DNA from 2 places in the Pseudonocardia sp. D17 genome. Region 2 is predicted to be linked to the other one. Evidence: riboswitches for the same ligand, from Rfam matches in the RefSeq annotation. Region 2 holds a riboswitch; the other holds the start of a gene.

Region 1 (4,206 bases), on a different contig from region 2:
CGCTGCCCCCCGGGTCGGCGTTGCTCGTGGTCAAGCGCGGGCCCAACGCCGGGTCGCGGTTCCTGCTCGACCGGCCGACGACGAGCGCCGGCCGGCACCCCGACAGCGACATCTTCCTCGACGACGTGACGGTCTCCCGGCGGCACGCGGAGTTCCGCCGCGACGGCGACTTCGTCGTCGTCGACGTCGGCAGCCTCAACGGCACCTACGTCAACCGCGAGCCGGTCGACACCGCGGTCCTCGCCAACGGCGACGAGGTGCAGATCGGCAAGTTCCGGCTGATCTTCCTCACCGGCGCCCGCGAGCCCGGCGGTCAGTGACGCCGCGTCCGCTCCGACACCACGGCCGGCCCGATCCGGTGTGACACGCCCGGCGTCGTCACGCACCGCGACGGGCCGGCCGTGGTGCGTCCGGGCCCCGGCGGCCAGGTCGCGCCGGGTCGGCGAGGGTTGCCGAACACACCGATCCTGTGGCGAACTGCCCGTCCGGAGGCGCGCGTCGGGCAGGCGGCCCGTGTAGCGTCATCACCGTCAGACGCCGCACGGTTCGCGGACGCGGTCGGGTCCCGGCCCGGCTGGTCCGGGAACGCGGGCGGAGCGCGGACGCACGATGGGTGAGGAGGCGACGTATGAGCGAGATGCGCGTCGTGGGAGTCAGGGTCGAACTGCCCGCCAACCAGCCCATCCTCTTGTTGCGGGAGACGAGCGGCGACCGGTACCTGCCGATCTGGATCGGGTCGGTCGAGGCGACGGCGATCGCACTGGAGCAGCAGGGCGTCAAGCCGGCCCGCCCGCTGACCCACGACCTGTTGAAGGACGTGATCGGCGCCCTCGGCAGACGACTCGAGCAGGTGCGGATCACCGACCTGCAGGAGGGCACCTTCTACGCAGAGCTGATCTTCGACGGCGGCGTGAAGGTGTCGGCGCGGCCGAGCGACTCCGTGGCGCTGGCGCTGCGGATCGGGGTGCCGATCCACGCCGACGAGAGCGTGCTCGCCGAGGCGGGGCTCGTCATCCCCGACGAGCAGGAGGACGAGGTCGAGAAGTTCCGCGAGTTCCTCGACTCGGTCTCGCCGGAGGACTTCCGCGGCGCCCAGCCGGGCTGACGCGGCGGCGCCCGCCGGCCGACACGCCCGTGATCGGGTGACGCCACCGGCGCGGCGCGTTGACCGACTGCTCACATTTGCTTACGGTCGGCATCGTTCGGTTGGGTGGATGAACGGGATTCGCGGTCGTCGCGACCCGACGGGAAGGAGTGCCGTGGACGCGTCGCCGCCCGACGCGCCCGAACAGGGCGAGCTCTTCCCTGACCCCCTCGTGGGCGAAGGTCTCGACGGCATGCCCGACCAGCTGGTCGGGTTCCGCGGGCCGACCGCATGCCAGGTCGTCGGCATCACCTACCGTCAGCTGGACTACTGGGCCCGCACCGGCCTCGTCGTCCCGTCGATCCGCGGGGCCGCCGGCTCCGGGAGCCAGCGGCTGTACTCCTTCAAGGACGTGCTGGTCCTCAAGGTCGTCAAGCGCCTGCTCGACGCCGGGGTGTCCCTGCAGAACATCCGCGTCGCGGTCGAGCACCTGCGGCGCCGCGGGATAAGAGATCTGGCCGGCATCACGCTGTTCAGCGACGGCACGACCGTCTACGAGTGCGCCTCGCCCGAGGAGGTCGTCGACCTGCTGCAGGGTGGGCAGGGCGTCTTCGGGATCGCCGTCTCCGGCGCGATGCGCGAGATCAGCGGGTCGATCAAGGACTTCCCCGTGGAGCGGGCCGACGGTGGCACCGTCGACGACGCCCCCGAGGACGAGCTGTCGCGCCGCCGGGCGCGCCGCGCGATCAGCTAGAAACGCCGACAGCGGACCGCGAGTGGCGATGGTCGCCACTCACGACGAGCGCCACTCACGACCCGACCGGTGGGGCGCGACCGTGTCGAACAGTTCCGGAGCCCCTCCCGGGCCCCGCTGGGGGCTAGGATGGCGCGCGTAGTCGCCGATCCCGCGCGGGAGAGCCCGGAACGTGCCGGGCGCCGAAGGAGCAACTCCTCCCCGGAACCTCTCAGGCACCAGGACCGCGTGGGCGAGACGCCTCTGGAAAGCGACGCCGGGTCACCGTCGTCCGCCGACGGGGAAAGCCCGCGCTCGCGCGGGTGAATCTCTCAGGCGCTCCGGTCACGGAGCGGGGACAGAGGGGGAGGGCAGTACGCCCGCGCCCGCCGCCCGAGAGGTCGACCCCATGAGCCCGACCCCCACCAGCGCCACGACCGCCCCGCGCGAGTCCCTCGTCTCCCTGGAACGCGGCGTCGCGTTCGTCGAGCGGCACGTCGGGCCGCGGGAGGACGAACTGGCGACGATGCTCGCCGCGATCGGCCTCGACTCCCTCGACGCCCTCGCCGACGCCACGGTCCCGGCGTCGATCCGCGACCGCGCCGGTGAGGCGACCAGCCTGCCGGCCCCGGCGTCGGAACAGGAGATGCTCGCCGAGCTGCGCGCGCTCGCGGAGCGCAACACCCTCACCGTCCCGATGATCGGGCTCGGCTACTCGGGGACGGTGACCCCGCCGGTGATCCGCCGCCACGTGCTGGAGAACCCCGCCTGGTACACCGCCTACACCCCGTACCAGCCCGAGATCAGCCAGGGCCGGCTCGAGGCGCTGCTGACGTTCCAGACCGCCGTCGCCGACCTGACCGGGCTGCCCGTCGCGGGCGCGTCGCTGCTCGACGAGGCCACCGCCGCCGCCGAGGCGATGACGCTGCTGCGCCGCGCGGGGAAGGCGGGGACGTCACGGAGCCCACGGTTCGTCGTCGACGCCGACACCCTGCCGCGGACGCTGGAGGTCCTCGCCACCCGCGCCGCACCGCTGGGCATCGAGCTCGTCGTGGCCGACCTCGCCGCCGGGCTGCCCGACGGCGAGCTGTTCGGGGTGCTGCTGAGCTACCCGGGCGCCTCGGGCGCCGTCAGCGACCCGACCGCGCTGATCGAGGCTGCGCACGAGCGCGGCGCGCTCGTCGCCGTCGCGGCCGACCTGCTGGCGCTGACGCTGCTGCGCCCGCCCGGTGAGCTGGGCGCCGACGCCGTGCTGGGCACCACGCAGCGCTTCGGCGTGCCGCTCGGCTTCGGTGGCCCGCACGCCGCGTACCTGTCGGTGCGCCAGGAGTTCTCCCGCCAGCTGCCGGGCCGGCTCGTCGGCATGTCCCGCGACGCCGACGGGCATCCCGCCCTGCGGCTGGCCCTGCAGACCCGCGAGCAGCACATCCGCCGGGAGAAGGCGACCAGCAACATCTGCACCGCGCAGGTGCTGCTCGCCGTCGTCGCCGCCTGCTACGCCGTCCACCACGGTCCGGACGGCCTGCGGCGCATCGCGACCCGCGCGCACCGGATGGCCGCCGTGCTGGCCGCCGGGTTGCGCGCCGGAGGCGTCGAGGTCGTGCACGACGCCTTCTTCGACACGGTGCAGGCGCGCGTCCCGGGCCGGGCGGGGCACGTCGTCGACGCCGCCCACGACGCGGGGATCCTGCTGCGCAGGGTCGACGACGACGTGGTGGGGATCGCCTGCTCCGAGCTCACGACCGTCGCTCACGTCGAGGCGGTGTGGGCCGCGTTCGGGGTGGCCGTCGAGGACGTGGCGGCGCTCGACGCGGCGACGGCCGACGCGCTGCCCGGCGGGCTCGTCCGGGAGTCGGAGTACCTGACCCACGAGGTGTTCCACGCGCACCGGTCGGAGACCTCCCTGATGCGTTGGCTGCGCCGGCTCGCCGACGCCGACCTCGCGCTCGACCGCACGATGATCCCCCTGGGCTCGTGCACGATGAAGCTCAACGCGACCGCGGAGATGGAGCCCATCACCTGGCCGGAGTTCGCCGACCTGCACCCGCACGCCCCGGCCGCCGACGCCGCGGGCACGTTGGAGCTGATCGCGCAGCTGGAGCGCTGGCTCGCCGAGCTGACCGGGTACGCGGCGGTGTCGTTGCAGCCCAACGCCGGCAGTCAGGGGGAGTTCGCCGGGCTGCTCGCGATCGCGGCCTACCACCGCGACCGCGGCGAGGCCCATCGCGACGTCTGCCTGATCCCCGCGAGCGCGCACGGCACCAACGCCGCGTCGGCCGTCATGGCGGGGATGCGCGTCGTCGTCGTGGCCACCGGCCCGGGCGGCGACGTCGACCTCGACGACCTGCGCGCCAAGATCGCGGCGCACCGTGAGAACCTCGCCGCGCTG
Region 2 (4,206 bases):
GCCGTACGCGGCCGCGGAGACGGCGCCGCGCTTCGGGTCGAGCGGGTCACCGGGCAGGAACGGCGCGAGGTGCGAGCGCACCGCGACCGGGCCGACGCCGGGGCCGCCACCACCGTGCGGGATGCAGAACGTCTTGTGGAGGTTCAGGTGCGAGACGTCGCCGCCGAACTCGCCCGGCTTGGCCAGCCCGACGAGCGCGTTGAGGTTGGCGCCGTCGATGTAGACCTGGCCGCCGGCCTGGTGGACCAGCTCGCAGACGGTGCGGACCTCGGTCTCGTAGACGCCGTGCGTCGACGGGTAGGTCAGCATGATCGCGGCGACGCGGCCGCTGTTGGCCCCGAGCTTGGCGCGCAGGTCGTCGAGCTCGATGCTGCCGTCGGGCGCGGTGGCCACGACGACGACGCTCATCCCCGCGAGGACGGCCGACGCGGCGTTGGTGCCGTGTGCCGACGACGGGATGACGCAGACGGTGCGCTGGTCGTCGCCACGGCTGCGGTGGTAGTCGCGGATGGCGAGCAGACCGGCGAGCTCACCCTGCGAGCCGGCGTTGGGCTGCAGCGACACCTTGGCGTAGCCGGTGATCTCGGCGAGCCAGTTCTCGAGCGTGTCGGTCAGCTCGGCGTAGCCGCGGGTCTGGTCGGCCGGGGCGAACGGGTGCAGCGAGGCGAAGCCGGGCTTGCTGATCGGCTCCATCTCAGCGGTCGCGTTCAGCTTCATGGTGCAGGAGCCGAGCGGGATCATCGTGCGGTCGAGCGCGAGGTCGCGGTCGGACAGCAGCCGCAGGTAGCGCAGCATCGAGGTCTCGGAGCGGTGCGCCGAGAAGACCGGGTGCGACAGGTACGGGCTGGTGCGCTTCTCCGAGGCGGGCAGCGCGGCCGCCGCGTCCGCGACGGCCGAGGCGCCGAACGCGGCGAGCACGCGGGCGACGATCGCGTCGGTGGTGACCTCGTCGCAGGCGACCGCGACGTGGTCGGAGTCGGTGTGGCGCAGGTTGATCCCGTCGGCGGCGGCGGCCTCGACGACCGCGAGCGCGCGGCCGGGGACCTTCGCGGTGACGGTGTCGAAGAACTCGCCGTGTACGACCTCGACGCCCGCGGCGCGCAGACCGGCGGCGACCGCGGCGGCGTGCGCGTGGACGCGCTCGGCGATCTCCCGCAGGCCCTCGGGGCCGTGGTAGACGGCGTACATCGACGCGACGTTGGCCAGCAGCGCCTGTACGGTGCAGATGTTGCTCGTCGCCTTCTCGCGACGGATGTGCTGCTCACGGGTCTGCAGCGCCAGGCGGTAGCCGGGGCGGCCCGCGGCGTCCTGCGAGACACCGACGAGGCGGCCGGGCAGCATCCGCTCGAGTCCACTGCGGACGGACATGTAGCCGGCGTGCGGGCCGCCGAAGAACAGCGGGACGCCGAAGCGCTGGGTCGAACCCACCGCGATGTCCGCACCGAGCTCGCCGGGCGGGGTGAGCAGGGTCAGCGACAGCAGATCGGCGGAGACGGTGACGAGCGCGCCCTTGTCCTTGGCCGCCGCGATGATCGGGCGCAGGTCACGGACGACGCCGGAGGCGCCGGGGGCCTGCAGGACGATTCCGAACACGTCGCCCTCGGCCAGCGAGGCGAGCGCCTCGGGGCTGGAGAGGTCGACGACGTCGACCGGGATGCCGACCGGCTCGGTCCGGGTGTGCAGGACCGACAGCGTCTGCGGCAGGGTCTCGGAGTCGACGACGATCCGCGCGCCGGCCGGGGCGGCCTTGTTCGCGCGGTTCATCAGCAGCACGGCCTCGACGACGGCGGTGGCCTCGTCGAGCAGCGACGCGCCGGCGACCGGGAGGGCGGTGAGGTCCTCGACCATGGTCTGGAAGTTGATCAGCGCCTCGAGGCGGCCCTGGGAGATCTCCGGCTGGTACGGCGTGTAGGCCGTGTACCAGGCGGGCGACTCCAACATGTTGCGGCGCAACACCGGCGGGGTGACCGTGTCGCTGTGGCCCAGGCCGATCATCTGCACCATGGTGCGGTTGCGCCCGGCGATGCCGTCAAGGGCCGCGAGGGCGTCCTGCTCGCTCAGCGCAGCCGGCAGCTTCAGCGACTGGGACGCGCGGATGCCCTGCGGCACGGCGGCGTCGACGAGCGAATCCAGGTCGGCGTGACCGACCACCTCGAGCATCTTCTGCTCGGCGTCGGGGTCGGGACCGATGTGACGGTCGGCGAAGATCGACATACGCTCACTCCGAGGTCGGGGGGACAGATGGCACCTGTCGTGCACCGTCTCCCCGCTCTGTCTTCGGACCTGAGAGATTTCGTGGGGGTGACCCCACTTGCCCCGTCGGTGGTCCACCCGGAATTCCGGGAGGAACGCTTTCCAGAGTTGCCTCGTCACAGCGGTACGGCAGCCTGAGAGATTCCCGGGGAGGATTGCTCCTACGGCTCTGGAACGGACCAGATCTCCCGCTGTGATTCGAGCAGCGTATGCAGTTGTGTGGCGCACACTATACGCACACTCGGCGGAAGCCCGGCAAGAGCGTGCCTCCGGAGCGGGCACTCGAACGCCGGTCCAGGCAGGTCAGCCCTGTGCACAGGGACCCGAACGGGCGGCGTCGGGCTCAGCTCCGACATCATGCGTGACCGTCGGCCACCACCGCTGCGTCCTACCCGCGCGGCGCGTCGGGCATCCGGTGAATTGTCCCGATGAATTGTCGTGGACATGTTTCTACCGATCACCCAGAATGGTCGGAAATTGCACCCGCAACGCATGTGTCACCCGCAGCGGGTTATCGCGCTGCCCGTGGGTATTCGCCCGCGGCCGTCCCCGCCTTCCTGGCCCTTCCGCGACGCCCCCTCTCGGCTGCCGCCCCGTGCCCGACGGTCAGATGATCGCCATGCCGACCGACACCGCGGCGACAGCCGGGGCAGACAGGGCAACGACACCCGGCCCGGCGACACCCCTGTCCGGCGACGTCCGGTCCGACGACACCGGCCCGGGGAGCGCGCCGCGCCGCCCGGGCCGGGACCGCCTCATTCGGACAGGAAGCCGCCGGACTGCCGCTCCCACAGCCGCGCGTAGCCGCCGCCGCGCGCGAGGAGCTCGGCGTGCGTGCCCTCCTCGACGACACGGCCCTGGTCGAGCACGATCAGCCGGTCCATGCCTGCGACGGTGCTCAGCCGGTGTGCGACCGCGATCGCGGTCCGGCCCTCCATCAGCCGCCACAGCGCCTGCTGGATCAAGGCCTCGCTCTCCGAGTCCAGCGCACTCGTCGCCTCGTCGAGCAGCAGGATCGGCGCGTCGCGCAGGATCGCCCGCGCGATCGCGACCCGCTGCCGCTGCCCGCCGGAGAGCTTCACGCCGCGCTCGCCGACGAGCGTGTCGAACCCGTCGGGGAGTCCCTCGACGAACTCCAGCACGTGCGCCGCGCGGGCCGCGTCGTGGATCTCCCGGTCGGTCGCGTCCGGGCGGCCGAACGCGATGTTCTCCCGCAGCGTGCGGTGGAACATCACCGGGTCCTGGGGCACCGACGCGATCAGTCCGCGCAGGTCGGCCTGCGACAGCCGCGTGACGTCCTGCCCGCCGACCAGGATCCGGCCGCCCTGCACGTCCATCAGCCGCAGCAGCAGCCGCGCGATCGTCGTCTTGCCGCCGCCGGAACGGCCGACGAGCCCCACCCGCTCCCCGGGTGCGACCACCAGGTCGAGCCCGTCGAACAGCGGCGCGTCCTGGCCGGCGTGGGTGAACCGGACGCGGTCGAAGGTCACGCCCGCGGGCCCGCCCGCGACCGGTTCCGGATCGGGGTCGTCGACCACCGTCGGATCGTCGAGCAGCAGCTCGGCGAACTGGGCGGCCTCGGTCAGCGACCGTTCGAGGTGCCGGTAGGTCTGGTTGAACTCGAACAGGATCCGGGTGGTCTGGGTGAAGTACGCGACCGTCACGACGACCGCGCCGACTCCAGGACCGCCCTCGCGCAGCGCCACCAGCAGCGCCAGCACCAGGCCGGCGACGTTGGTGAGCACCGACATCGGCGCGACCAGGGTGTCGATCCGCAGGTTGTTGTAGTCCCAGGCGCGCAGCGTCAGCCGCTTGTGCTCGGCCACCCGCCGCCGGTGCTCGGCGGCCTCGCGCAGCTCGGAGGCGTAGGCGCGCACCGCGTCCATGTTGGTCAGGGTGTCGGCGACGTGCCCGGACAGCCGCGTCCACGACACCTCGCGGGCGTCGACGAGC

The links. A riboswitch is a leader RNA that binds a small molecule or an ion and turns the genes downstream of it on or off. The one in region 2 is predicted to bind glycine.
Region 1: another riboswitch for glycine. It lies ahead of gcvP (aminomethyl-transferring glycine dehydrogenase); the one in region 2 lies ahead of gcvP (aminomethyl-transferring glycine dehydrogenase).

What each region holds. Positions count from the first base shown of each region.
Region 1 is NZ_BPRG01000037.1:45,948-50,153, forward strand. Features, by position in the region: gene garA (glycogen accumulation regulator GarA) at 1-320, shown strand, start outside; gene PSD17_RS06495 (bifunctional nuclease family protein) at 629-1,105, shown strand; gene PSD17_RS06500 (MerR family transcriptional regulator) at 1,215-1,838, shown strand; glycine riboswitch at 1,985-2,075, shown strand; gene gcvP (aminomethyl-transferring glycine dehydrogenase) at 2,227-4,206, shown strand, end outside.
Region 2 is NZ_BPRG01000008.1:58,694-62,899, forward strand. Features, by position in the region: gene gcvP (aminomethyl-transferring glycine dehydrogenase) at 1-2,214, opposite strand, end outside; glycine riboswitch at 2,366-2,454, opposite strand; gene PSD17_RS01215 (ABC transporter ATP-binding protein) at 3,009-4,206, opposite strand, start outside.